DNA from 2 places in the Nonomuraea terrae genome. Region 1 is predicted to be linked to the other one. Evidence: riboswitches for the same ligand, from Rfam matches in the RefSeq annotation. Region 1 holds a riboswitch; the other holds the start of a gene.

What was found. A riboswitch is a leader RNA that binds a small molecule or an ion and turns the genes downstream of it on or off. The one in region 1 is predicted to bind S-adenosylmethionine.
Region 2: another riboswitch for S-adenosylmethionine. It lies ahead of thrC (threonine synthase); the one in region 1 lies ahead of ACIBP6_RS32365 (aminotransferase class V-fold PLP-dependent enzyme).

The regions. Positions count from the first base shown of each region.
Region 1 is NZ_JBITLL010000006.1:628,322-642,619, reverse strand. It holds gene ACIBP6_RS32405 (type III pantothenate kinase) at 1-111, opposite strand, end outside; gene ACIBP6_RS32400 (L-aspartate oxidase) at 115-2,640, opposite strand; gene panC (pantoate--beta-alanine ligase) at 2,724-3,560, opposite strand; gene ACIBP6_RS32390 (Rossmann-like and DUF2520 domain-containing protein) at 3,582-4,472, opposite strand; gene ACIBP6_RS32385 (chaplin) at 4,819-5,052, opposite strand; gene ACIBP6_RS32380 (SAM-dependent methyltransferase) at 5,245-6,207, shown strand; gene ACIBP6_RS32375 (cytochrome P450) at 6,191-7,384, opposite strand; gene ACIBP6_RS32370 (TerC family protein) at 7,384-8,145, opposite strand; SAM riboswitch class IV at 8,290-8,405, shown strand; gene ACIBP6_RS32365 (aminotransferase class V-fold PLP-dependent enzyme) at 8,716-9,918, shown strand; gene ACIBP6_RS32360 (DoxX family protein) at 10,896-11,735, opposite strand; gene ACIBP6_RS32355 (NADH-quinone oxidoreductase subunit D) at 11,857-13,002, shown strand; gene ACIBP6_RS32350 (hypothetical protein) at 13,138-13,323, shown strand; gene ACIBP6_RS32345 (DUF3180 domain-containing protein) at 13,320-13,778, opposite strand; gene folK (2-amino-4-hydroxy-6-hydroxymethyldihydropteridine diphosphokinase) at 13,775-14,278, opposite strand; gene folB (dihydroneopterin aldolase) at 14,275-14,298, opposite strand, start outside.
Region 2 is NZ_JBITLL010000009.1:625,084-639,381, forward strand. It holds gene ACIBP6_RS45190 (hypothetical protein) at 1-181, opposite strand, end outside; gene groL (chaperonin GroEL) at 332-1,957, opposite strand; gene ACIBP6_RS45200 (cold-shock protein) at 2,283-2,483, opposite strand; gene ACIBP6_RS45205 (MoaD/ThiS family protein) at 2,729-3,004, opposite strand; gene thrC (threonine synthase) at 3,029-4,261, opposite strand; SAM riboswitch class I at 4,275-4,415, opposite strand; gene ACIBP6_RS45215 (RNA polymerase sigma factor) at 4,495-5,049, opposite strand; gene ACIBP6_RS45220 (trehalose-6-phosphate synthase) at 5,167-6,591, shown strand; gene ACIBP6_RS45225 (MFS transporter) at 6,626-7,786, shown strand; gene ACIBP6_RS45230 (hypothetical protein) at 7,764-8,339, opposite strand; gene otsB (trehalose-phosphatase) at 8,374-9,144, opposite strand; gene ACIBP6_RS45240 (DUF3263 domain-containing protein) at 9,185-9,484, opposite strand; gene ACIBP6_RS45245 (SAM hydrolase/SAM-dependent halogenase family protein) at 9,575-10,381, shown strand; gene ACIBP6_RS45250 (hypothetical protein) at 10,593-11,063, shown strand; gene ACIBP6_RS45255 (S8 family serine peptidase) at 11,060-12,163, shown strand; gene ACIBP6_RS45260 (ABC transporter ATP-binding protein) at 12,214-13,230, opposite strand; gene ACIBP6_RS45265 (ABC transporter ATP-binding protein) at 13,214-14,251, opposite strand; gene ACIBP6_RS45270 (ABC transporter permease) at 14,265-14,298, opposite strand, start outside.

The sequences.
Region 1 (14,298 bases):
GTCGGCGGTGCGGCGGGCGTCGGTCGCCAGCCGCCAGTGCTCGATGACCTCCTCACCCTCGAAGAGCCCCAGCACCGTGTGCGTGTTGCCGACATCGATCGTGAGCAGCATCCATTACCCCCGCAGATCCAGAGCGATGTCGAGGGCCGCCGCCGAATGCGTCAGCGCTCCCACCGCAAGGTAGTCGACGCCAGTTTCCGCCACATCACGGGCCGATTCCAAGGTCAATCCCCCACTTGCCTCAAGCGCAACCCTGTTTTCCGCTCGGGTTCTCACGAGATTCACCGCTCCAGCTGTGTCCTCGACCGTGAAGTTGTCCAGGAGCACCAGCTCGGCTCCCTCGTCCAGCACCGGTTCGAGCTGGTCGAGCCGGTCGATCTCCACCTCGATCGGCAGCTCCGGGTAGCGCTCCCTGACCAGACGGAACGCCTCGGCCACGCCGCCCGCGGCCACCACGTGGTTGTCCTTGATCAGGGCGGCGTCGGACAGCGACATGCGGTGGTTGACGCCGCCGCCGCAGCGTACGGCGTACTTCTCCAGCGCGCGCAGGCCGGGCAGGGTCTTGCGGCTGTCGCGGACGCGGGCGCCCGTGCCGCTGATCGCCTCGACCCACCTCGCGGTCAGCGTGGCCACCCCGGACAGATGGGTGAGCAGGTTCAGCGCCGTACGCTCGGCGGTCAGCAGGGCGCGCACCGGCCCCTCGACGGTCATGAGCACGTCGCCGGCCCGTACGCGCTCGCCGTCCTTGGCGCGGCGCTCGGCGCGCGCGGCCCCCAGCCGGACGAACACCGCCTCGGCCACCGCGAGCCCGGCCACCACGCCGTCCTTGCGGGCCACCACGTCGGCCGCGGCACGCTGCTCGGCCGGGATGGTGGCCAGACTCGTCACGTCGCCCTCCTCCTGGAGGTCCTCCGCCAGCGCACGATCGATCAGCGCGTCCACCTCGGCCGGGTCGAGCCCGGCCGAGGTCAGCTCCTGCGCCAGCCGTGACGGCATCGCGTCCCCATGCGGTGTGTACGTCATGCCCAGCCCCTCCTCGTTCAGGGTCACGTCCAGGTGGCCCAGCCATTCGTTGTCGTCGCGGGTGTCGTGGTCCTCACGCCAGTGGGAGCCGCGGGTCTCCAGCCTGGCCGCCGCCGCGCCGGTCAGCACGGTGGCGACGGTGAGCAGGTTCGTCGTCTCCCACGACTCGGTGCACGGCGGCACCTCGACCGGCGTCCAGCGGGCGTCGCGCAGCGCCCTGGCGGTGGCGACCAGCGACTCGCGGCTGCGCAGCACGCCGGCCCCGGTGCTCATGTGGGCCTGGACGCGCGGCCTGACCCGCGGGTCCACCAGCCCGGACGCGGCCCCGCCTGGGACGGGTTCGCCGGGCGCGGGGCGTACGGCGTGGATGTCCTCGGCGATGCGCTCGGCGAAGACCAGCCCTTCCAGCAGGGAGTTCGAGGCCAGCCGGTTGGCGCCGTGCACGCCCGTGCAGGCGACCTCGCCGCACGCGTACAGACCCTCGATCGAGGTACGGCCCCGCAGGTCCGTGCGGACGCCGCCGCTGGCGTAGTGGGCCGCCGGCGCCACCGGGATGAGGTCGGTGGCCGGGTCCACGCCGTGCTCCCGGCAGACCGCGTAGATCGTCGGGAAGCGCGACTCCCACTTGTCGCGGCCGAAGTGGCGGCCGTCGAGGAACATGTGGTCGCGGCCGGTCTCGCGCATCCTGCGCATGATCGCCTTGGCCACGACGTCACGCGGCGCCAGGTCCGCCAGCTCGTGCACGCCCGCCATGAACCGCTCGCCCTCGTGGTCGACCAGGAACGCCCCCTCTCCCCTGACCGCCTCCGAGATCAGCGGCTGCTGGCCGGTCGAGCCCGCGCCGAGCCAGAGCACGGTCGGGTGGAACTGGACGAACTCCAGGTCGCGCACCACCGCCCCGGCCCGCAGCGCGAGCGCCACACCGTCGCCGGTGGAGACCGCGGGGTTGGTGGTCGCCGCGTACACCTGGCCCATGCCGCCGGTGGCCAGCACCACCGCCCTGGCGTGCACCGCGCCCACTCCGTCGCGCTCGCCCTCTCCCATGACGTGCAGGGTCACGCCTCTGGCCCGGCCACGGGCGTCCTTCAGCAGGTCGAGCACCAGGGCGTGCTCGATCACTTCGACGCGGGCGGCGCGTACGGCCTCGGCGAGCGCCCGCTGCACCTCGGCGCCGGTGGCGTCGCCGCCGGCGTGCACGATCCGGCGCCGCCGGTGCCCGCCCTCCCGCGTGAGCTGGAGCTCTCCGTCGGCCGTGCGGTCGAACCGGGCGCCGCGGGCCATGAGCCGGCGCAGCGCCCCCGGCCCCTCGGTCACCAGCGTGCGCACGGCCCGTACGTCGCACAGCCCGACCCCGGCGAGCAGCGTGTCGTTCAGGTGCTCCTCCGGCGTGTCGCGCGGGTCGAGCACCGCCGCGATGCCGCCCTGGGCCCAGCGGGTGGAGCCGGACGACAGCACGTCCTTGGTCACGACCAGGACCCTGGCCGCCGGGTCCAGCTCGGCGTACCGCAGGGCCACGGTCAGGCCCGCGATGCCCGAGCCCACGACGACCACGTCCGCCTCGACGGTCCAGCCGGGGGCGGGAGCGGTCAGCCGCAGGGGAATCGCCGGTGCACTCATGGGGGCTCTCCTCATCTGAGGCGATTTCGTCAACATGACGATAACGCCACGCGCGTCGTGCGCATGCCCCGGGGTGCGGTCGATCAGGCGGGGTTCAACGTGACGGTGACGTTGTCGATCAGCCGCGTGGAGCCCACCCTGGCGGCCACCGCGAGCACGGCCATGCCGTGGTACGCCTCGTTCACCTCGGTGAACGTGGCCGGGTCGACCAGCGCCAGGTAGTCGAGCTCCAGCTTCGGGCCGGCCTGGGCGAGCACCTCGTGCGCGGCCGCACGGATCTTGTCGGGGGTCAGCTGGGCCGCGCCGGCGCGCAGGGCCCGCGAGAGGGCCAGCGCCACCTTCCGGTCGTCGTCGGACAGGTAGCGGTTACGGCTGGACAGCGCCAGGCCGTCGGGCTCACGCACGGTCGGGCCGCCCAGGACCTCGACCGGCACGTCGAGGTCGGCGACCATGCGGCGGATGAGGGCGAGCTGCTGGGCGTCCTTCTGGCCGAAGACCGCGAGGTCGGGGCGGACGAGGTTGAACAGCTTGAGCACCACCGTGAGCATGCCGTCGAAGTGGCCCGGCCGGGAGGCGCCCTCGACGACCCGGCCCATCTCGCCGGCGGACACACCCACCTGCCGGCCGGGCGGATACATGTCCTCGACGGACGGATGGAACACCACGTCGACGCCCTCGGCCCGGCACACGTCCAGATCATCATCGAACGTACGGGGATAGCGCGAAAAATCCTCATTAGGCCCGAACTGGAGGGGATTGACGAAGACGCTGACCACGACCTGATCCGAGCGCACCCGAGCCTGCCTGATCAGCGAACGGTGCCCCTCGTGCAGCGCGCCCATGGTCGGCACCAGTGCCACCGTTCCCTCGCGGCGGGCCGCGACGAGGTCTGCCCGGTTCCTGGCGACGATCAGATCCATGGTTGCCCTTTCACGCGACGGTCAGGTCCATATATTGCCCCCCAGCGCGTCGAGCAGCCGCTCCGCCTCCTCCGGTTTGAGCAGCCCGGCGGCCAGCGCGCGGTCGGCTGTGAGCCTGGCCAGCGCGACGTAGGCGTCGGCCGCCTCGGGCGCCGCCAGGATCAGCGCGTCGACGTGTTTGCGCACCGTGCCGGCGTCGCCGCGCACGACCGGGCCGGTCAGCCCCGCGATGCCGAGCCGCAGCACGTTGTCGAGCGCGGCGCCGAGCAGCGGGCCGAGCATGCGGCCGGGATGCTCGACGCCGATGCGCCGCAGCAGGTCGGACGACTCGGCGATGAGCGTGACCATGTGATTGGACGCCCCGGCCAGGGCCGCGTGGTAGAGCGGGCGATCGGCGTCCGCGATCCAGACCGGCTCGCCGCCCATCTCGATCACCAACGCCTCGGCCACCGGGCGCACCGCCTCCGGCGCGGTCACGCCGTAGGAGATGCCGGTCAGTTTGTTGAGGTCGTCGTCGCGGCCCGTGAACGTCATCACCGGGTGCAGCGCGAACGGCAGCGCGCCCGCGGCCGCCGCCGGGTCGAGCACCGACAGCCCGTGCGCCCCGCTCGTGTGCACCAGCATCTTGCCCCGGAGGTCGGCCCCGGTGGCGGCCAGCCCGCTGACCAGCGACGGCAGCACGTCGTCGGGCACGGTCAGCAGCACGAGCTGGGCAGCGGAGACCACCTCGTCGGGCGGGGACGGCTTGACCCCGAGCCGCTCGGCCATCCACCGCTGGGAGTCATCCGACACGCCGCTCGCGGCCACCACGCGGTGGCCCGCCTGCGCGAGCGCGGCTCCCAGGGCCGATCCGACCTTGCCCGCCCCCAGCACGCCGACAGTCAGCCGTGCCGGCCGATCACCTGCGTCCATGACGTCTCACCCCTGTCGACCCGATGGCATCGCCATGCGTAACGGCCTGTTGTGTTGCCCACGGTAAGCCACGCCCACCGGCCCTCAGCCAGGGGGCATGCCACCGTGACTGGGGCTTTGCTGCCGGTTGAGTTATCGACAAAAGCGACAAGGGCATACAAATCGTGCACCCCCTGTCGGAAGAGATGAGGAGAGGGGTTCATCGCATGGCGGCGGGCGCCGAGTCCGTTTGGGACCGACGCCCGCATCGGATGCGACCTCTTGGAGGTGCGCCGGCTGGCCAACCGCCGACTGACCAGCCGGGAGAGGAGCCCGGACCGGCCTGCGCCGGCCCGGGCTCTTTCTTCTACCAGTGACGCTTGTACCCGTGGACCCCCGCGCCGCCCTTGCAGCCGGCGACCGCGAAGCCGAAGACCGCGACGCCGTTGCCGCAGACGTTGACCGGGGCGTTGATCGGGACGCGGACTTGGTTGCCGGAGATGATGCCGCCCTTGCCGCTGGTGATGTCGGCGTGCGCGGCGGGGGCGGCCAGCGTCATCGCGGCGACGGCTCCGGTGAGGACCAGGACCTTCTTCAGCATGAGGGGCTCCTTTCGGTTGCGCGGCCATGGCCGCGGGGGGTGCTTGCTCGAGCGAACCCCTCCGCCATTCGGTTCTGATGACGAAGCGCATTCACTCGATGACAACAAGTAAAGGCTAGCGCAAGACCGCCACGTTGAGTAGTCATGAAATTACTCCGCGTTCTGTCGGCGAGTCATGAGATAGTCCAGGGCATGTGGCTCACCTGGCGCGCCGCGACGGAACGCGCGCTGTACGGCGAGAAGGGCTTCTACCTCCGCGAACGCCCGTCAGGCCACTTCCGCACCTCGGTCAGCGCGTCGGCGGTGTTCGCCGACGCGGTCCTGAGGGTGCTGTCGGAAGTGGACGCGGAGCTCGGCCACCCCGCCGGGCTCGACCTGGTCGACATCGGCGCCGGCGAGGGCGTGCTGGTCACCCAGGTGCTGGCCGCCGCCGGCCCCGGGCTGCGCGACCGGCTCCGCGTCACCGCCGTCGACGTGTCGCCCCGCCCGCCCGGCCTGCCGGAGCGCGTCCGGTGGTCGCGCAGCCTGCCCGCCCAGATCACCGGGCTCGCCGTCGCCAACGAGTGGCTCGACAACGTGCCGCTCGACGTGGTGGAGCAGACCCCCGACGGGCCACGGCTGGTCATGGTCGACGTACGCACGGGCGAGGAGCGGGTCGACGGCCCGCTGCGCCGGGCCGACCTGGCCTGGCTCGAACGGTGGTGGCCGCTGCCCTGCGTGGGGGCGCGGGCCGAGATCGGCCGCCACCGCGACGAGGCGTGGGCCTCGGTCGTGGCCCGCCTCACCAGGGGCAGGGCGGTGGCCGTCGATTATGCACACCCTGTGGACAACCGTCCCCTCCACGGCACGCTGACCGGATACCGCGACGGCGCGGTCGTCCCGCCCGTACCCGACGGGAGCTGCGACATCACCGCCCACGTCGCGCTCGACGCGTGCGCCGAGGCCGGGCGGCGGGCCGGCGCGATATCCACAACCTTGTCCACACAGCGCGAGGCGCTGCGGGCGCTGGGCGTCACAGGGGCCCGCCCGCCGCTGGAGCTGGCCCGCACCGATCCGAGCGGCTACCTCAGAGCCCTGGCCAGGGCGTCGGAGGAGGCCGAGCTGATCGACCCGGCCGGGCTCGGCGGCTTCGGCTGGCTCAGCCAGCGGCGCTGAGCTCCAGCGCCTCCAGACCGCGGATGACGTAGCCCGGCTTCCACGACGGCTCCGCGCGCAGCTCCAGCGTATCCGCCCGGTCCAGCAGCGCGCCGAACGACTCCATGAGCTCGATGCGGGCCAGCGGCGCCCCCAGGCAGAAGTGGATGCCCGCGCCGAACGAGATGTGTGGGTTGTCCACCCGGCCCACGTCGAGCCGGTCGGGGTCGGGGAAGACCGCCGGGTCGCGGTTGGCCGAGCCGAACAGCAGCGCCGCCTCCGTGCCGCGCGGGATGCGCACGCCGTGCACCTCGATGTCCTCCAGCACCCAGCGCTCGAACATCTGCAGCGGCGTGTCCCAGCGCATCAGCTCCTCGATCGCCGTGGGCAGCAGGGAGCGGTCCTCGCGCAGCCGGGCCAGCTCGGCGGGGTTCCTGAACAACGCCCACCAGCCGTTGCCCGTGACGTTCACGGTGGCCTCGTGGCCGGCGTTGAGCAGCAGCACGCAGGTGCCGACCAACTCGTCCTCGGTCAGCTCGTCGATCTGGGTGAGCGCGCTGACGAGGTCGTCGCCCGGGACGCGGCGGCGATCCGCGGCCAGGGCCTTGAGGTAGTCGGCGAACTCCGTCGCCGCGCGTACCGCCGTGTGCTGGGCCTGCGGGGTGGGGTTGAGCTCGTACATGCCGCAGATATCGGCTGACCAGGGGCGGAGCAGGTGGCGGTCGGCCTCGGGGATGCCGAGCATCTCGGCGATGACCGTCACCGGGAGGGGCTCGGCGACCTCGGCGATCAGGTCGCCGCCGCCCTTGTCGACGTACGCGTCCACCAGGCTCCGGGCGATGGCCCGGACCTGGGGACGCAGTGACTCGACCATACGCGGGGTGAACGCCTTCGAGACCAGCCGGCGCAGTCTGGTGTGCACCGGCGGCTCGACGTCGAGCATGCCCGCCCTGATCACCCGCCAGAACGGCTCCTGGAACTCCGGCTCCGGCGGCCTGCCGAACTCCTCGTGCGTGGCCACGTGCAGGTACGACCGGCCGAGGCGGCGGTCGCGCAGCAGCGCGTTGACGTCCGCGTGCCGCGCGACGAGCCACTGGCCCGTCGGCTCGAAGTAGCTGACGGGCGCCTCGCGCCTCAACTCGTCATAGACCCGGTACGGGTACGCCACGAAATCCGGATTCCAAGGATCAAAGCCCACTAGTGCATCTTAGAAGCCGTTTCTCCCTCCGCCGAGGTCGCGACCTTCTTGCGCTGCCTGCTGCGCATCCGGATGTTGAGCAGCTCCACGACGACCGAGAACGCCATCGCGAAGTAGATGTAACCCTTGGGGATGTGCTGGTCGAGCCCCTCGGCGACGAGCACGACGCCGATGAGCACCAGGAACGCCAGCGCCAGCATCTTGATGCTCGGGTGCTGGTCGACGAACCGGCTGATCGGGCCCGAGGCGAAGAGCATCACCAGCACGGAGACCACCACGGCCGCGATCATGACGCCGATCTCCTCCACCATGCCGACCGCGGTGATGACCGAGTCGAGCGAGAAGACGATGTCCAGCAGCATGATCTGCACGATCACCGACGTGAACGAGACCGCGGCGGCCTGCTTGCCGTCCTCGCCGTGCGCCACGTCCATCGTGTGGCTGATCTCGGTGACGCTCTTGGCCAGCAGGAACAGGCCGCCGACCAGCAGAATCAGGTCACGTCCGGAAATTTCATGCCCGAGGACGGCGAAGAGCGGCTCCGTTAACTGGACCACCCACGACAGGCCGAGCAGCAGGAGCAGCCGGCTGATCAGCGCGGCGGCCAGGCCCAGCACACGTGCCCGCTCCCGTTGTTCGGGCGGCAGCTTCCCCGCGAGGATGGAGATGAAGATGATGTTGTCGATCCCCAGCACGATCTCCAGGGCGACGAGGGTGAAGAAGCCGATCCAGATCTGCGGGTCGGTCACCCAATCCAACATCGGCGCACCTCCATTGACTAGTAGCTGACGGTTTCCGGTAGCAACGAGCCGGGCGCGGCATAAGTTCGCGCTTGCGGTTGCCGGCAAGGTGTCGGATGGGGGGCGTGCGATGAGCGGTTTGTCCTTGGTATAGTCCCCGGCGTAGGTCATGAGTGCCAGCGACAAGCCCCGGCTAGCTGGCCGGCAACCCTCGCGTCCGCGGCGGGGTGCCCCGGGTGAAGACCTGGTCCGCCACGGGGTGTGGCGGGCAAGCGCGGGCTCCGTGGCTGCTCCCAGGGGTCCGACGACCCTTGCAGGAGGCATGCCGTGTCGACCCTGACGATCTTCAGCTCCGTCCCCGCCCAGACGACCCCATCGCAAACGGGCCCGTCGAAGCCCGGTTCGTCGCAGCCCGGCCAGTCACAGCCGGGCAAGTCACAGTCCGGCCAGTCACAGTCCGGCTCGTCACAGTCCGGCTCGTCGAAGACGGGCGCGGCGCAGACCGGCGCATCGCCGGCCGGCCAGTCGGAGCTCGGCCCGTCGCTTGCCGGTCTCTCGCAGGCCGCCGAGGCGGAACGTCCTGTCCCGGCCGTGCTCGGCGCCGACCTCCAGGTGCCGGTGAAGGGCGGCAGGCTCGTCGGGTACGCCAACCTCGACTACGCCGCCAGCGCCCCCTGTCTGGAGCCGGTCAGCGCCGCCGTCGCGGCCGCGCTCCCGGCCTACTCCAGCGTCCACCGCGGCGCCGGCTACGCCTCGCAGCTCACCACCGCCCGCTACGAGCAGGCCCGCCACACCGTACGGGCCTTCGCCGGAGCCCGTCCCGACGACGCCGTCATCTTCACCCGCAACACCACCGACGCCACGAACCTGCTGGCCGGCTGCCTGCCCGAAGGCACCACCACGGTGGTCTTCGACACCGAGCACCACGCCTCCCTGCTCCCCTGGAAGACGTCCGTACGGCTGGCGCCGCCGGCGTTCCCCGGCGAGGCCGTACGCGCGGCGGACGAGGCGCTGGCCGCCATCGACGGGCCGAAGCTGCTCGTCGTCACCGCGGCCTCCAACGTCACCGGCGAGCTGTGGCCCATCGCCGCCCTGGCGCACATCGCGCACCGCCACGGGGCCCGGATCCTCGTGGACGCCGCCCAGTACGTGCCGCACCGGCGGCTCAACCTCACCGCGCTCGACCTCGACTACGTGGCCTTCTCGGGGCACAAGCTGTACGCCCCGTTCGGCGCCGGCGTGCTGATCGGTCGACGCGACTGGCTGGCCGGCGGAGAGCCGTACCTGAAGGGCGGAGGCGCGGTGCGCTCGGTGAGCGACACCACCGAGTGGCACGACGACCCGGAGCCCCGCCACGAGGCCGGCACCCCGAACGTACTGGGCGCCATCGCCCTGGCCGCCGCCTGCGACGCTCTGACCGCCACTGACTGGACCCCACTCGTCCGGGAGGAAGAACGCCTGATCGCACGCCTGCGGTCGGGCCTCGCCGCGATCAAGGGCGTGCACGAGCTGTCCCTATGGGGCGACGACCACCCCCGGGTGGGAATCGTCTCGTTCACCGTCGCCGGCTACACGGCCCGCGAGGTGGCGGAAATCCTGTCCAGCGAGTACGGCATCGGCGTCCGCGACGGCAAATTCTGCGCCCACCCCTTCCTCCAGCACCTCCTGGGCGAGGCCGACGGCGGCTGCGAAGACGACACAGCCTCAGCCGTACGCGCCTCCATCGGCATCGGCACCACCGACGAACACGTGGACCGCCTCCTCAACGCCCTCCACGCCCTGACCACCCCCTGACGTCGGCCGGGTCACGATCCGCCAGGCTTCGGCCGACGACCTCCGGTAGCCGGCCGAGAGCCACCGCACGCGCCCCGAACCGCCCCACCATCCTCGACCACGAGCGCACCTCCGTCGTGGTCGGGCAGGGCTGGCCACGCACGGCCGACCACGCATGGCTGGCCGCACCCGGCCGATCACGCACGGCCGACCACACACGGCCGACCACACACGGCCGACCACACACGGCCGGTCACGCACGGCCGACCACACACGGCCGGTCACGCACGGCCGACCACACACGCCTACAGTGCCCGCGCGTTCGACGAAGTGCCGTCGGGCCACGATAGGAACGCTGGATCGCCAGCCCTGCAGATTTACGGCGGAGAGGCCCACGTGTCTGGTGTGCCGGCGTTCTGGGTGGTGGCTGATGCTCTCGCGATCCATGCAGCCTTGCATCGCTACGGCATGACCCGGCACAGCAGCCCCGTAGCACACGGTCAGCGCCGGCACCGGCCAGCACCTGGTCAACGCCCTTCCACCCAGCACGCGACCGAGCCGACCCGGCACAGCGGCCCCCAAGCAGAGGCAGCGCGCCCGCACGCCGCCGACACCACCGGCGACACGACGACCGGCGGCACGGCGGCACGGCGGCGGGGCACCGCTGACAGCACCACAGCACCCCGGCGCAGCACCGCTGACAGCACCACAGCACGACAGCACCCCGGCGCAGCACCGCTAGCAGCACCACAGCACGACAGCACCCCGGCGCAGCACCGCTAGCAGCACCACAGCACGGCGACAGGGCGCCGCAGGCGGAATCACCGCCCGTGCACGCGGCGTTCCAGCCACGCCGTTCGGCCCATGCGACGGCCCCGACCACCGACTGGATCCCACCCCTGGTTTCTCCCTTCACAGGACCTCAGCCACAGACTGTGAGGTGGAAGGGCACTCAGCCCGGCAGGGGTGGACTATCCCTGGCCGGCGGAGAGGGTGCGTCAGCGGTTTGGTGGTTTGCGGTGTTGGGGTGGTTCGTCGGCGATGAGGGCGTCGATGTCTCGCATGTCCTCGTCGCTCAGTTTGCTGCCCGCGCCTCTCTCTGATGGCTGGTGCGGGACCTTTGGTCGGTCGGTTCGGTCCCTCGCTTCCGTTGGCGTGGTGCGGCCACCGGTCTGGCCGGCCTCCGGGCCGCCGGGCGGGCCCGCCTCCGAGCGGCCGGTGGTTCCGGCGGCTGTTCCGCCGGCTGCGCCCGCCGCCGTGCCGCCGGTCGTCGTGTCGCCGGTGGTGCCGGTGGTGCCGGTGGTGCCGGTGGTGCCGGTCGTGCCGGTGCCGGTCGTGCCGGTGGTGTCGATGTCGGTGTCGGCGTCGGTTCTGGTGCGGCTTGGGGTGTGCGCGGCCAGTTCGCGTTCCATCTCCCGGCGTTCCGAACGCCTGCGGAACATCGCGTGGAAAATGCCGTCCAGGCCCAGCCGTCCACCGCCCAGCGCCAGGAAGAGCAAGCAGAGCGCCCCCAGCGCCCCCGCCAGCTCCCATCCGCCTTCGGAGACCAGGACACCGCGTTCCCAGTGCGCGAACACGATCGCGCCGAGCATGTTGAGCAGCAACAGCAGCGCCACCGGCCGCACCAGCAGCCCAAGGATCAACAGGACGCCGCCGATCATCTCGACCGCCATCGCGTACCCGGCGGCCAGGTCAGGCATCGGAATCCCCATTTCCGAAAAACCCTGAGCCGTGGCTCTGTGTCCGCCCTGCCATTTCTGCCAGCCGTGGGCCACGAAGATCACGCCAGTGGCAATCCGCGCGATGAACGCGGCTATGTCAAACACAACTCTCTTCATGGTGCTATCTCCCCCCGTTCCCGGTATTCCTCCCCGTGTCCGGCTTCGGAATGCGTTTCATGCCATCTCTTGACCATCCCCCGCGCTGGCCCGCCCAACGGGACGGTGGCAGCATGGCCGTATGACGGAACGCGTGGTGGGAATCGGCGCGGGCGCGAAAGAGCTGGCCACCGAGGACATGGTCCTCAACATCGGCCCACAGCACCCGTCCACCCACGGCGTGCTGCGGCTCCGGCTGACCCTCGACGGCGAGCGCATCACCGCCGCCGAGCCGATCGTCGGCTACATGCACCGGGGCGCGGAGAAGTTGTTCGAGGTCCGCGACTACCGCCAGATCATCATGCTGGCCAACCGGCACGACTGGCTGTCGGGGTTCGCCAACGAGCTGGGCGTGGTGCTGGCCGCCGAACGCATGCTCGGCATGGAGCCCCCGGTGCGGGCCGTGTGGGCGCGTACGCTGCTGGCGGAGCTCAACCGGGTGCTCAACCACCTGATGTTCCTCGGCTCTTACCCGCTGGAGCTCGGCGCGATGACGCCGCTGTTCTACTCCTTCAACGAGCGCGAACGCATCCAGGCTGTCATGGAGGAGATCTCCGGCGGGCGCATGCACTACATGTTCAACCGGGTCGGCGGCCTGAAGGAGGACCTGCCGTACGGCTGGCTCGACCGGGTGTCGGAGGCCGTCGCCGAGACCCGCCGCCGCGTGCCCGACATCGAGGATCTCATCCTGCACAACGAGATCTTCATCGCCCGCACGAAGGGCGTCGGCGTGCTCTCCCGCGAGCAGATCATGCAGTACGGCGTGAGCGGCCCCGTCGCCCGCGCCTCCGGCGTCGACTTCGACCTGCGCCGCGACGACCCGTACCTGGCCTATCCCGAGCTGCCGGTGAAGGTGGTCACGCGCGGCGCCGGCGACTGCCAGGCTCGCTTCGAGGTGCTGTTCGACCAGCTCAAGGTCTCGCTCGACCTGGCCGACGCCTGCGTCGAGAAGCTGCGCTCACTGCCGCCCGGCCCGATCAACCAGCGGCTGCCGAAGGTGCTCAAGGTTCCGGAGGGTCACACGTACGCGTGGACGGAGAACCCGCTCGGCATCAACGGCTACTACCTGGTCTCGAAGGGCGACAAGACGCCGTGGCGGCTCAAGCTGCGCTCGGCGTCGTACAGCAACATCCAGGTGCTGCGCGAGATACTACCCGGGCACCTGGTCGCCGACATGGTGGCCATCCTGGGCTCGATGTTCTTCGTCGTGGGTGACATCGACAAGTGACGCGACAAGTGACGCGACAAGTGACGCGACAAGTGACGCGACAAGTGACGCGACAAGTGACGCGACAAGTGACGCGACAAGTGACGACGAGTAAACCCAGGACAGAGACGACGGCGGGTCCATAAGCTCAGGGCCATGGCTGACATCGCCTTCCGGGCCAACGCCGAAGACGAGCGGATCATCCGTGCCGCCCTACGGGAAGGCGAGCGGCCCAGCGACGTCCTGCGCCGCGCGCTGCGCCTGCTGCAACGTGACATGTGGCACGACCGCCTGCGCGGCGGCTCCCGCCCGGCGGCCGAGGGCCTGCCCGAAGAGCGCTAGTCGCGCTGGTCGGCCTCGTCCTGCTCGGTCGGGATGCGGCAGGCGTGCTCGAGGTAGAGGGCGGCACAGATTAGCGCCACGCACGACACGAACGACCCCGTCGCGACGAAGAACTCCGTACGCGGCGTGTCACGGTCGAGCAGCTGCACCGTGTAGAGGGCGAACCCGGCGAACAACCCGCCGAATCCGGCCCCCGCGTACGCCGACGCCTTGGCCAGCGCCGCCAACCGGGCCACGGCCAGCGGCTCCACCGGCTTGGTGCCGGGCCTCCTGGCGATGCGCGCCTTGGTCACCCAGCCGCTGTAGCCCTCGCCGATGGCGAGCAGCAGCACGGTGGGGATCGCCGTCCATGGCATGAGGGGCAGGTCGGCGTAGACCCGCGAGATCACCGCCCACGCGATCAGGGCGACGATGACCAGGACGCCGACGAGGTGACCGGGATGTGTGGGCTTCAATCGGGCCTCTGCAGCTTCAGGTCGTCGCGCAGGCGCACCCCTTGGCGATCGAGCCCCGCCACAAGCTCCGCCACCCGGCCGTGCCCGGGCAGCACGCCCTCGGGATCGACCTTCGCCCACGGCACCAGTACGAACGCGCGCTCGTGTGCCCTGGGGTGAGGCAGCGTGAGGTCGGGGTCGTCGCAGACGGTGTCGCCCACCACGATCAGGTCGATGTCGAGGGTGCGCGCCCCCCACCGCTCCTCGCGGACGCGGCCGAAGGCGTTCTCCACGCCCTGCGCCCGCTCCAGCAGCGTGCGCGGCTCCAGGGTGGTCTCCGCGATCACGATCGCGTTCAGGTACGGCCGCTGCCCGCCGGGGCCGCCGACGGGGTCGGTCTCGTAGACGGGGGACGCCTTGACGAAATCGAGCCCCGGCGCGTCGAACAACGTGTCCACGGCACCCTGCAGCGTCTGGAAGCGGTTGCCCAGATTGCTGCCGAGAGAGAGCACCACCTTCATGCGCGGCTCCGCTCGATCGT
Region 2 (14,298 bases), on a different contig from region 1:
TGCCGAACGACGAGACCGGCACGCACACCGGCGTCCGGTACGGCGTCAGCAACGCCCAGCCGTGCTGGTAGCGGTGGTCGTCCCAGTAGTCGTCGTCGGCGTGGGCGGGGGCCGCCATCGCGGCGGCGGCGGCGAAGGACAGGACGGCGATGCCGGCCAGGCGCTTGCTGCGGGAAAGCATCCTCTGCTCCTTGCGTGTGAGGTCGGTGTGGCCACCACTTTCCCGCACGCGGCCCGGCCGCCCCCTCGCGAAACGTCATCGGGGACGTACAGAAACAAGAACGGCCCGGAAAAACCGGGCCGTTCTGTCGTACGTCCGAGGCGAAAAGACCTAGAAGTCCATGTCGCCGCCGCCCGGCATGGCCGGAGCAGCAGGGGTCTTCTCGGGCTTCTCGGCGATGACCGCCTCGGTGGTGAGGAAGAGCGCCGCGATGGAGGCGGCGTTCTGCAGCGCTGAGCGCGTCACCTTGGCCGGGTCGATGATGCCCGACTCGAACATGTTGACGTACTCGCCGGAAGCGGCGTTGAGGCCCTCACCAGGGGTGAGGTTGCGCACGCGCTCCACCACGACGCCGCCCTCGAGGCCGGCGTTGACGGCGATCTGCTTCAGCGGCTCCTCGAGCGCCTTCTTGACGATCGCAGCACCGGTGGCCTCGTCGCCGTTGAGCTCGAGCTTGTCGAACGCCTTGGCACCGGCCTGCAGCAGCGCGACACCACCACCGGGGACGATGCCCTCCTCGACGGCCGCCTTCGCGTTGCGGACGGCGTCCTCGATGCGGTGCTTGCGCTCCTTGAGCTCGACCTCGGTCGCGGCACCCGCCTTGATGACGGCGACGCCACCGGCGAGCTTGGCCAAGCGCTCCTGGAGCTTCTCGCGGTCGTAGTCGGAGTCGGTGCGGTCGATCTCGGCGCGGATCTCGTTGACCCGGCCGGCGATCTGCTCGGCGTCACCGGCGCCGTCGACGATCGTGGTCTCGTCCTTGGTGACGACGACCTTGCGAGCGCGGCCCAGCAGGTCGAGGGTGGCGGTCTCGAGCTTGAGGCCGACCTCCTCGGCGATGACCTGGCCGCCGGTCAGGATCGCGATGTCGTTCAGCATCGCCTTGCGGCGGTCGCCGAAGCCCGGGGCCTTGACGGCGACCGAGCGGAACAGGCCGCGGATCTTGTTGACGACCAGGGTGGCCAGGGCCTCGCCCTCGACGTCCTCGGCGATGATCAGCAGCGGCTTGCCGGACTGGACGACCTTGTCGAGCAGCGGCAGCAGGTCCTTGTTGGCGGAGACCTTGCTGTTGACGATCAGGATGTACGGGTCTTCGAGCACGGCCTCCATGCGGTCGGAGTCGGTGACGAAGTACATCGACGTCATGCCCTTGTCGAAGCGCATGCCCTCGGTGAGCTCGAGCTCGAGGCCGAAGGTGTTGCTCTCCTCGACGGTGATGACGCCTTCCTTGCCGACCTTGTCCATCGCCTCGGCGATGAGCGCGCCGATCTCGGGGTCGGCGGCGGAGATGGAGGCGGTCGAAGCGATCTGCTCCTTGGTCTCCACGTCCTTGGCCAGCTTGGAGAGCTCCTCGCTGACGCGCTCGACGGCGGCCTCGATGCCCTTCTTCAGGGCCATCGGGTTGGCGCCGGCGGCGACGTTGCGCAGGCCCTCGCGCACCAGCGCCTGGGCGAGCACGGTGGCGGTCGTGGTGCCGTCGCCGGCGACGTCGTCAGTCTTCTTGGCGACTTCCTTGACCAGCTCAGCGCCGATCTTCTCCCACGGGTCCTCGAGCTCGATCTCCTTGGCGATGGAGACACCGTCGTTGGTGATCGTGGGAGCGCCCCACTTCTTCTCCAGCACGACGTTGCGGCCCTTGGGGCCGAGGGTCACCTTGACGGCGTCGGCGAGCTGGTTCATACCGCGCTCGAGACCGCGCCGGGCGTCCTCGTCAAACGCGATCATCTTGGCTGCCATAAGGCTAGACCTCCCAGATGCAGGGTGGCTTACAAGGACCGAGCCGACGCCCGCGACGGCATGGGTCAGCATCTCCGTTCGGCAGACCCCATCGTCTCGATCCGAGTTGGCACTCTGCTGCACAGAGTGCCAACGAACTGTTTAGCACTCTACCCTGCCGAGTGCAAGCGAACGCCTCCCCATCTGGGGTTTACGCCCAGCTCATGAAGTCTGTACGGCGAGCCGCCACGCGGCCCGCCGTACGAGAGTCGAGGAAACCAGGGCGACGGCCCGCACGGACTGCGCTGCCGTGCGAACCCGTCACGCGCTTGCCGGCGACCGCTGATCAGACCGAGCGGACGGCCTCCGCCTGCGGCCCCTTCTGCCCCTGCGTGATCTCGAACTCGACGCGCTGACCCTGCTCGAGAGATCGATACCCGTCCATCAGGATCGCTGAGTAATGGACGAATACATCCTTACCACCGTCTACCGCGATGAAGCCGTAGCCCTTGTCCGCGTTGAACCACTTGACGGTGCCCTGCGCCACTTCCGACTCCTCTTACTTGTCTCACAGATCTCGCCCATTCCTCCGCGGGACCTGTAATCGCCCGACTTAACGGAAAATCAGTCGAGACGATCGCCCTCGACCATACCTGTGGCAAGGGGTTTGGCAACAGAGTCAATCTGCGAACCGCTATTTGCTCCGGCGCGAGTAGTACAACGTTAAATGAAACCGGAAAAGCAGAAGGCGCCCACTAGGGGCGCCTTCAGGAGTGTGGAGTCGGGCCGGGCTCAGCCGCCGGCGACGGCGGGGATGATGGAGATCTGAGTGCCCTCCGGGGCCGGGGTGTCGAGACCCTGGGCGAAACGGACGTCCTCTTCCCCAACGTAAACGTTGACAAAACGACGAATCTTGCCCGATTCATCCAGAATTCTCGGACCGATCCCCGGGAAGTCGGAGTCAAGCTTGGCGAGCACGTCACGAAGCGTCGCGCCCTCGCTGCTGACCTCCGCGTTCCCCCCGGTGTAGGTGCGCAGAATGGTGGGAATCCGCACAGAAACGCTCATGATTTAACTTGCCTTTCCTGGTTGTCAGACAGTCGCGCGGAACGCGTCGAGAGAGGGCTTGATGACGGCCGTCGGCACGGCGTCGTCGCTGATCGCGTCGAGCGTCTTGAGGCCGTCGCCGGTGTTGAGCACCACGGTCAGGGCCTCGGGGTCGAGCTGCCCGGTCTCGGTGAGCTTCTTCAGCACGCCGACGGTCACGCCGCCCGCGGTCTCGGCGAAGACGCCCTCGGTCGAGGCGAGGAGCTTGATCGCCCGCACGATCTCGGCGTCGGTGACGTCCTCGACCGCGCCGCCCGTGCGCCGCGCGATGTCGATCACGTACGGCCCGTCGGCCGGGTTGCCGATGGCCAGCGACTTGGCGATGGTGTTGGGCTTGACCGGCTGCACGACGTCGTGACCGGCCTTGTACGCCGTCGACACCGGTGAGCACCCGGCGGCCTGCGCACCGAAGATCTTGTACGGGGTGTCCTCCACCAGGCCCAGCGCGACCAGCTCCTTGAAGCCCTTGTCGATCTTCGTGAGCTGGGAGCCTGAGGCGATCGGCACGATGATCTGCTCAGGGAGCCGCCACCCGAGCTGCTCGGCGATCTCGTACGCGAGCGTCTTGGAGCCCTCGGCGTAGTACGGCCGCAGGTTGACGTTGACGAAGCCCCACTTGTCGCCCATGGGGTCGCCGATCAGCTCGGAACAGAACCGGTTGACCTCGTCGTACGTGCCGTCGATGCCGACGAGCCGCCCGCCGAAGACGCGGGCCATGGCGATCTTGGCCTTTTCCAGGTTGGCCGGGATGAACACGCACGCCTCGAGGCCGGCCCGCGCGGCGGCGGCGGTGACCGCGCCCGCGAGGTTGCCGGTGGACGAGCAGGAAAGGGTGTGGAAACCGAAGTTGCGCGCCGCTTCGACGGCCATCGCGACCACCCGGTCCTTGAAGGAGTGGGTGGGGTTTCCGGAATCGTCCTTCACATAAAGGGAGTTGATACCGAGCGCTCGCCCGAGGTTTCCGGCCTTGACCAATCGCGTCCAGCCCGGGTTCATATTGGGCTTGGTGGCCACGTCGGCCGGAACGGGAAGCAGTGCGCGGTAGCGCCAGATGTTGGCGGGGCCTGATTCGATCTGCGCCCGCGTCACCTCGCCGAATTCGTAGGCCGCCTCAAGCGGCCCGAAACACTCTTCGCAGGCGAAGATGGGGCCGAGCGGGTAACGAGCGCCGCACTCGCGGCAGGACAGAGCGACAGCAGGACCAAAGTCGAGCGACATGAAGCGAGGCCTTCCCTCATCTTCGCCCACGGCCACCTTGACCGCGAACCGGAATTGGCACCTGTCCCGGTCGGCCTCGCCACGTCGCGAGTCACAAGCCGGGAGGGTTGCCGGGGCTTCGCAGGGCCGGTCCCTCCACCCCTCTGGATGAGCAATATGAAGTTGTTGAAATGGACTCTACCCGCCTAAGTGGCCGATATTACCACCCGTCTCACTATACGAGACGCACGGTCTCAGCGGTAGTCGTCCCCCAGCACGGCCTGCACGTATTTGCGGGCCTGGTGAATGCGGGACTTCGCGGTGCCGAGCGGGATGCCGAGCTGCTCGGCCACCTCGTTGTAGTCGAGCTGGACGATGTCGCGCAGCACCAGCGCCTGCGCCAGGTCGGGCTTGTCGGCCTCCAGCGCCTCCATCGCGTCGAGCAGGTCGAGCCGCGAGCCGGCGATCACGCTCACCCGCCGTGCGTCGGGCTTCTGCATGGGCAGCTCGTCGGAGGTCTGCTCGGCCGCCCGTCGCTTGAGCGACCGGTACGTCGTGCGCGCGCAGTTGGCCGTCACGATGTGCAGCCAGGTGCTGAACCTGGCGCGCCCCTCGAACCGCCCGATGTTGCGGGCCACCGCCAGCAACGTGTCCTGCGAGGCCTCCTCGGCGTCCTGGTGGTAGGGCAGGATCCGCGAGCAGTGGCGCATCACGTCGGGCTCGATCCGCGCCAGGAGCTCGCCCAGCGCGCGGTGGTCCCCCGCGGCGGCGGAGCGGGCGAGTTCCTCGGTTAGCTCATCAAGCGCCATAGCTGGGATCCTAGATCGAAGGGAGCCCGGTTGACGTCCTCCTTCCCGAAGGGGAGGGGATTCCAACCGTCGCGGCCCGGCCTTCCGCTCCACTGCCGGTCTCCTCGGAGGTATTCGATGAACAGCGTCCTGGTGGCCTCCAACAGGGGTCCGGTCTCCTTCACCGTCTCCGACGGAGGCGAGCTGACCATGAAACGCGGCGGCGGTGGCCTGGTCTCCGGGCTGTCGGGGGTGGTCAAGGACGACGGCCTGCTGTGGGTCTGCGCCGCGCTGTCCGACGGCGACCGCAGCGCCGTACGCCAGGCTCCCGAGGGGCGCATCGACCACGCCGGCTACGACACCGGCCCGCTGCGGATGCTGGACATCCCGCCGGCCACCTTCCACCGCGCCTACAACGCCGTGGCCAACTCCACCCTGTGGTTCGTCAACCACCTGCTCTACGACATCCCCAACGCGCCCAACTTCGGCACGAAGTTCGCCCGCGAGTGGGAGTCGTACCGCGACTACAACGGCGCGTTCGCGCTGGCGCTGGCCGAGGAGGCCGGTCACGGCGCCCGCGTGATGGTGCAGGACTACCACCTGACCCTGACCCCGGCGATGCTCCGCGCCGAGCGGCCCGACCTGCGCATCGCCCACTTCAGCCACACGCCGTGGGCGCCGCCGGAATACTTCTCGCTGCTGCCCGACGAGGTGGCCCGCGAGGTGCTCGAAGGCATTCTCGGCGCCGACCACGCCGGGTTCCTCACCGACCGGTGGGCGCAGTTGTTCATGGACTGCTGCGAGCGGCTGCTCGGCGCCGAGGCCGACCGCGTCGCCCGCACGGTCACCCACCAGGGCCGCACGACCCGCATCGGCGTGCACGCCCTGGGCGTCGACGGCGCGGCGCTGCGGCAGCGGGCCGGCGAGCCCGACGTCGAGTCGCACATGACGGTGCTCAGGGAGCAGGTCGGCGACCGCCGGCTGATCGTCCGCATCGACCGCACCGAGCTGTCGAAGAACATCGTGCGCGGGCTGGTGGCCTACGGCGAGTTCCTGGCGGCCCACCCCGAGTGGCACGGGCGGGTGGTCCACCTGGCCTTCGCCTACCCGAGCCGCCACGACCTGCCCGAATACCGCGAGTACACCGCGTCGGTGCAGCGCTGCGCCCAGGAGATCGAGGACGCCTACGCCACCGAGGACTGGGCCCCGGTGATCCTCAACGTCGACGACGACTACCCGCGCTCCCTGGCCGCGTACCGGATGGCCGACGTGCTGCTGGTCAACCCGATCCGCGACGGGATGAACCTGGTCGCCAAGGAGGGCCCGGTGCTGTCGCCGCACTGCGCGCTGGTGCTCTCCCGGGAGGCCGGCGCGGCGGCCGAGCTGGGCCCGCACGCGCTGCTGGTCAACCCGTACGACATCAGCGGCACCGCCGCGGCGCTGCACGAGGCGCTGGTCATGCCGGAGGAGGAGCGCCGCAGGCGCCGCGACCGGCTGCACGCCGCGGCCACGGCGCTGCCCCCGGACAGGTGGCTGGCCGCGCAGCTCGACGCCCTAGCATGAGGGGGTCTCATCCCCCCGTCCAGGGAGCTGCCGGGTGACCTCGGTCTTACCCCGCGTCCGGCTGGTCAGAGACCGCCCGACCTGGCTCATCTACCTCCAGCTCGGCACGTTCGCCAGCTACCTCTACGGCCTGAGCGCCGCGCTGCCGCTGCTGCGCGCCGACCAGGGCACTTCCGCCACCGTGGCCGGGCTGCACGGCACCGCCATGGCCCTCGGCACGATCGCGGCCGGCCTCGCGCTGTCCCCGCTCACCCGCAGGTACGGCCGCCGCGTGACGAGCTGGGCCGGCCTGGCCGGCATGAACGCCGGTGTGCTGCTGGTGCTGGCGTCCGACGCCCAGCCTCTGACGCTGCTCGGCTACGGCGTGTCCGGCGGCTTCAGCTCGATCCTGCTCTACACGGCCATGGCGGCGCTCAGCGACCACCACGGCCCCGCCGGTCCCGCGGCGATCAGCGAGGCGAACGCGGTCGGCGTCGTGGTCGGCATGGGGATGACGTTCGGGCTCAGCATGGTCGCGCAGTCCACGCTCGGCTGGCGGGCCGCGCTGCTGGTCACGCCGGTCGCCAGCGTGCTGCTCGCGCTGGCGATGGGCCGGGTCTGGCCCGCCGTGCGGGAGGCGGCGGGCGTCGCCGGCGGCCCGGCCGGGCGGCCCGGCTGGCGCTTCCACATGGCGGGGCTGGTGCTGTTCTGCTGCGTGGCGATGGAGTTCACGTTCAACCTGTGGGCGGCCGACCTGTTCGCCTCCCGTACGGGCCTGAGCACCGCGGCGGCGGCCACCGGGCTGACCGCGTTCGTGGCCGGGATGGCGGCGGGGCGCTTCGCCGGGGCGCAACTGGCGCTGCGGCTGCCGCCCGCGCCGCTGTTCGCCGGAGCGCTGGCGGTGACGTTCGCGGGCTGGCTGGTCTTCTGGCTCAGCACCCACCCCGCGCTGTCGTACGCCGGGCTGGCGCTCTGCGGGCTCGGCACCTCGCTGCACTTCCCGCTGGCCATGACCGGCCTGATCACCGGGGCCGGCGGCCGGTCGGACCTGGCGGCGGCGGCCTCGCCGATCTGGGCGGGCGCGGCCATGGCGGCCGGCCCGCTGGCCCTCGGCGCGCTCGCCGACGGGTTCGGCACCCGCACCGCGTTCCTGATGGTGCCGGTGCTCATCGGGCTGGCCGTCGCCGGGGTGCTCATTTCCAGTCGGCGTTCCTGAGGGCGTCGGCCAGGCCCGGGGTGTTCCACTGGTCGACGACGAGGACGCGGGTCCGCGGCAGGTACCACTCGCGCTGCACGTACCGGGACTTCACGGCCCCGTCGGTGTAGGAGACGCAGGTGGCCTTCCACTCCCGGTAGGCCGCCCGGTGGCCGGGGCCGACCTGGCGCAGGCCCTTGACCCGCGCCGCCCCGAGGACCTGGCCCCACTTGCCGTTGTGCGGGCACCTCTGCACGTCGGTGGCGGGGTAGAAGGGCTTCGCGCCGTTGTACGGACGGAAGAGCTCGTTGCCCGCCTTGATGGCCTTCGGGCCGAGGATCCAGAAGCTGTCGCACCCCGGGGTGCCGTACCCGCCGCCGGGGTGGGCGCACTTGCCGGTGACCACCTTGGTCCAGTCGGGGTTGACGCGGTGGACCTCCCACTCGATCGGCAGGTAGAGCGTCAGCCCGCCCCGGAGCTTCAGCGGCTGGGCGGGGGCCGCGTGGGCTGCGGTGGGGACGGCGAGTACGGCGGCCGCGGCCGTGGCGGCGACGGCGAGGAAGCGCTTCGACATGCGCCGAGACTAGGGATTCCCGCTTGCAGGCGAGTCACGAACGGCTGAACGCGGACGCCAGCTCGGCCAGCAGCGCCACGACCCCCTCCGGCCCCTCGACCACGATGTCGGCCCGCTCGCTCAGCGCGGTCACCTCGGCGGAGCCGCTGCACACGGTCACCCCGGGCAGCCCCGAGGCGCGTACGGCGTCGAAGGCCGCCAGGTCGCCGAGGTCGTCGCCGGCGAACATCACCGAGCGCGCGTTCCGCTCGGCCAGGAAGAGGCTGAGCGCCTGCCCCTTGTCCATGCCGGGCGGCCGCAGCTCCAGCACCATGCGCCCGGGCTCGATGACCAGGCCGTGTTCGCCGGCCAGCTTGGCCAGCGGCTCGCGCAGGGCGGCCAGCGCGCCCTCGGGGTCGGGGCTGCGCCGGGTGTGCACGGCCACGGCCCGGCCCTTGTCCTCGATGGTCACGCCGTCCAGGCCGAGCGAGTCGAGCAGCAACGGCAGCTCGGCCTCGGCCCGCGGCACTCCCGGCGGGGGCGGCGGGGCGGAGACGCGCCCGGCCTCCCAGCGTTCGAAGCCGTAGTGGCCGAGCACGACGAGCTTCGGCACGTCGGCCAGGCCGGGGCCGAGCTCAAGGGCGGTGGCCGGGGGTCTGCCGGTCACGATGGCCACCGCGAGAACGTGGGCGCCCAGCTCGGCGAGGACTTCGGGCGCCTTCGGGTGGATCACGGCCTTGGCCGGGTCGGGCACGATGGGCGACAGGGTGCCGTCGAAGTCGAGCCCGATCACGGCGCCCGCCGGATCGCTCAGGATCGCTTCCATTCCAGGGATGTTCCTCACGCGGGCCCCCGTACCCACCGTGTCAGGGGCGCATGCCAAGCCTTCTGGCCGCCCGGTCGCGCTGGCGGGTGGCGCGTAACCGGCGCAGCCGCTTGACCAGCATCGGGTCGTGCTCCAGCGCCTCCGGCCGGTCGATCAGCCCGCCGAGCAACTGGTAGTAGCGGGTGGCGGACAGGCCGAAGGTCTCCTTGACGGCCTGTTCCTTCGCGCCCGCGTGGCGCCACCAGTGGCGCTCGAAGGCGAGGATCTCGAGCTCGCGTTCTGACAACGGACGGCGGGACGGCTCCTGGGCAGCATCGTCACCGCTGAGCGGAGCTCCCATGGTGTCCTCCTCGGAAGGGGCAGGCGTGCCCATCGTAATGTGCGCGCTGCGGCTGTTCACGATGGTTTGCGAGACGTACAGTCACCAGATGTGACCTCTGTCATCACACTTCTCACCGACTACGGGCTCGAAGACGGCTATGTGGCCGCCTGTCATGGAGTGATCGCCGGAATCGCCCCCGAGGCCCGGGTGATCGACGTGTGCCACCTGATCCCCGCCGGCGACGTACGGCGCGGCGCGGCGGTTCTCGCCCAGACCATCCCCTACCTCCCCGAGGGTGTGCACATCGGCGCGGTCGATCCCGGGGCGGGCGGCGCGCGGCGCGCGGTGGCGATCGAGGCGGGCGGCCGGGTGTTCATCGGGCCCGACAACGGGTTGCTGTCGTGGGCGGTACACGCCTGCGGCGGCGCGCGGGCGGCGTACGAGATCAGCAACGAGGAGCACTTCCTGCGGCCGGTCTCGCCGACCTTCCCGGGGCGCGACGTGTTCGCGCCGGTCGCGGGGCGGCTCACGGCCGGGCTGCGGCCGTCCGAGCTGGGGCCCGAGGTGCCGGTGTCCCGCCTGGTCGCGCTGCCGGAGCCGACGTCGCTGGTGCGCGAGGGCTCGGTGGAGGGCGAGGTCGTCTCGGTCGACCGTTACGGCAACACGCAGCTGTCGATCGCGGCCGGCGACCTTCAGGCGCTCGGCGTGCGGGTGGGCGACACGCTGGGGGTGCGGCTGGGGCGGCGGCAGTTGTCGCTGCCGTACCGGGAGACGTACGCGGCGGTGCCGCCCGGGGAGCTGGTGGCCTTCGAGGACTCCGCCGGGCTGATCGCGATCGCGGTGAACTCGGGGGACGCGGCGCAGCGGCTGGGACTTCCCCCGGGCGCACACGTCCGACTTTCGCCCATGAATTAGAGCAAAAACGGCAAATCGGAACTACTCCGCGTATCGGACTGTTTACTGAACCGTCGGATTGGGTGGCGAGTCACGTGTCAGAATGCACGGACTGATCGGGCGCCCCTCCCCCCGTTCGAGGTTCCCTGTGTGCCACCACCTCTCTCTTGTCCTGCTCGCCATACTGTCCGCGATCTGGCCGCCCGCGCCGGAGCTCCCTCCTCCCTGGCCGATGGCGCGGATCTTCCCCGGCTCGGTCCCCGGGGTCAGCCCGTCGGGCGCCCGGGTCACGTACGTGCTGGCCGGGGTCGCGCCCGCGGCCTCCTGCCGGGAGGCGTTCCAGCCGGCCGCCGTGCCGCCCGGCTGCCGCACGACCCTGCGCGCCACGTACGCCGACAGCACGCAGACCTTCGTCGCCACCGTGGGCGTCGCCGTGCTCGACCGGCCCCGCGTGGGACCGCACGGGGCGGGGCGGCCGGCGACCGTGCGGCCCGTGGCCTTCCCGGGCGGCCCCGCCGAGCGCTTCGGCGAGCGCCAGTACGTCACCGGCGTCGTCGTCCCCTGCCTGGAGCGCTACCTGGTCGCCACGGCCGCGGGCTACGCCGACGGGCGGGCGTACCAGCCGGGCGACCTGGTCGTGCCGCGCCTGCGCGACGCCGCCTGGCAGCTGGCCGCCGCCCTGCACCGGTCGTTGAGCGTATGAGACACCTGATCGCGGGTTTCCTGGTGGCCGGCCTGGCCGGCGGGCTGGTGGCCGGGGCGGCGAGCGCCTCCGACGAGGTGGCCGAGGCCGCCAGGGCCGGCCAGTGGCAGCTCGCCGCGCTGCGGCTGCCGGAGGCGTGGCGGTCGGCCAGGGGCGAGGGCGCCGTGGTCGCCGTCCTCGACACCGGCGTGAACCGCCGCCACCCCGACCTGCGCGGCGCCGTGATCCAGGGCCCCGACCTGACCGGCTTCGACCGGGGCCCGTCGGGCCGCCACGGCACCGCCATGGCCAGCCTGATCGCCGGGCGCGGGCACGGCGACGACGCCAGGGGCGGCGTCCTCGGCGTGGCGCCCGCCGCGACGGTGCTGTCGGTCCGCGTCACGCTGGAGAGCGGCGACCCGCGCCGCGGCAAGGAGCGCTTCGGCGGGCGCGACGCCCTCGCCCGGGGCATCCGGTACGCCGCCGACCACGGCGCCGACGTGATCAGCATGTCGCTCGGCGGCGGCAGCGGCTCGTGGGAGGGCTCGGCCTCGGAGGAGGAGGCCGTCCAGTACGCGATCGGCAAGGGCTGCGTGCTGGTCGCCTCGGCCGGCAACGACGGCGCCTCCACCAACAGGAAGAACTTCCCGGCCGCCTACCCCGGCGTGATCGCGGTGGGCGCGGTGGACCGGCGGCTCAGGGTGGCGCCGTTCTCCAACCGGCAGTACTACGTGTCGGTGGTGGCGCCCGGGACCGACATCGTCACGGCCGACGCGGGCGACTCGTACGTGGTGAGCGACGGCACCAGCTCGGCGGCGGCCATGGTCGCGGGCATCGCCGCGCTGATCCGCTCGGCCCACCCCGGCATGTCGCCCTACGACGTGCGGATGGCCATCGAGCTCGGCACCCGGCGGCGGCCCGCCGACGGCTACAGCCCCGCCTACGGCCACGGCGTGGTCAACGCGCTGCTCGCGCTGCGCGAGGCCGAACGGCTGGCCACCCGCGGCTCCGCCCAGATCAGGACGGCTCCGGTCTCCAGGGCGCCGGTGGTCGCGGGCATGGTGCTGCTGGCGCTGGCGATGTCGGCGCGGGTGCTCCTGCGCCGCCGTGAACGCCGCTGACACGCGAAGGCCCCCGGAAGACAGAACTCCCAGGGGCCCCGTGCGGCGGGTCAGCCCGCGTGCACCACGTCGTGCGTCTCGGCGAAGTGGCAGGCGCTCAGGTGCGCCGTGCCCGGCCGGATCTGCAGCAGCGGCTCCTCCTGGGCGCAGATCTCCTGCGCCTTCCAGCACCGCGTACGGAACCGGCACCCGCTCGGCGGGTTGGCCGGCGACGGCGGGTCGCCCTGCAGGATGATCCGCTCACGCCGCTCCCGGCCCTCGGGGTCGGGCACCGGCACCGCCGACAGCAGCGCCTGCGTGTACGGATGCGCGGGCCGTTCGTAGATCTCGGCGTCCTTGCCCAGCTCGACGAACTTGCCGAGGTACATCACGCCCACCCGATCGGAGATGTGGCGCACCACCGACAGGTCGTGGGCGATGAAGATGTAGGCCAGGCCGAACTCGTCCTGCAGCCGCTCCAGCAGGTTGATCACCTGCGCCTGGATCGACACGTCGAGCGCGGAGACCGGCTCGTCGCAGACGATGATCTCCGGCTGCAGCGCCAGGCCACGGGCGATGCCGATGCGCTGCCGCTGACCGCCCGAGAACTGGTGCGGGTAACGGTTGATGTGGTCGGGGTTGAGCCCGACCACATCCAGCAGCTCCTGCACCTTCTTGCGGCGGTCGCCCTTCGGCGCCACCTCGGTGTGGATCTCGTACGGCTCGCCGATGATGTCGCCGACCGTCATCCGCGGGTTCAGCGAGGTGTACGGGTCCTGCATCACCATCTGGATGTTGCGGCGCATGGTCTTGAGCTCGCCGCCCCTGGCCTTGGCGATGTCCCGGCCGCCGATCTTCACCGAGCCCGACGTCGGCCGCTCCAGCGCCATGAGCACCTTGGCGAGCGTGGACTTGCCGCAGCCCGACTCGCCCACGATGCCCAGCGTCTCGCCCTTGTGCAGGTCGAACGAGACGCCGTCGACGGCCTTGATCGCGCCGATCTGCTTCTTGAAGAGGATCCCCTGGTTCAGCGGGAAGTGCTTGACCAGATCGCGTACCTCGAGAACCGGCTCACCGACGCTCGCCATCGAGGACCTCCCTCCAGTAGTGGCAGGCACTGCCGCGCGTGCCGCTGATCTCGTAGAGCGGGGGGGCGTCGGTCACGCAGTTCTCCTGCCGGAACGGGCACCGGGGGTGGAACGCGCAGCCTGTCGGCAGGTCGAGCAGGTTGGGCGGCAGGCCCTTGATCGCGTACAGCTCGTGGCCCTTCTGGTCGACCCGGGGGATCGAGTCGAGCAGACCCTTCGTGTACGGATGCGCCGGCGCCCGGTAGATGTCGTACACCGGGGCGTTCTCGACGATGCGGCCGCCGTACATGACCGCGATCTTGTCGGCCACGTCGGCCACGACGCCGAGGTCGTGCGTGATCAGGATCAGGCCCATCTGGCTCTCGCGCTGCAGCTCGGCCAGCAACTCCATGATCTGCGCCTGCACGGTCACGTCGAGCGCCGTGGTGGGCTCGTCGGCGATGAGCACCTCGGGGTCGAGCGCGATCGACATGGCGATCATGATGCGCTGCCGCATGCCGCCGGAGAACTGGTGCGGGTAGTCGTGCACCCGCTGCTTGGCGGCCGGGATGCGGACGCGGTCCATCAGCTCGACGGCCTTCTTCATGGCGTCGGACTTGGACATGCCCCGGTGCACCCGGAACATCTCGCTGATCTGCCAGCCCACGGTGAACACCGGGTTGAGCGCGGAGAGCGCGTCCTGGAAGATCATCGCGATCCGCTGGCCGCGCACCTGCGTGCGGTCGTGCTCCGACAGCTTGAGCAGGTCGGTGCCCTTGAACCGGATCTCCCCCTGGGGGATCACCGCGGGGGGCATGTCGAGGATGCCCATGATGGCCTGCGCCGTCACGGACTTGCCCGAACCGGACTCGCCCAGCACCGCGAGCGTCTCGCCGGGGCCGACCGTGTAGCTCACGCCGTTCACCGCGCGTACGACACCGGCCCGCGTGTGGAATTCCACGTGCAGGTTGTCGACGGCGAGCAGCGGCGCGTCGCCCAGCCCTCCCTCGGCGGGCAACACGTCCGCGGACGTCTTCTTCACGTGATCCCCCCTTCTACCTGAGCTTCGGATCGAGCGCGTCGCGCACG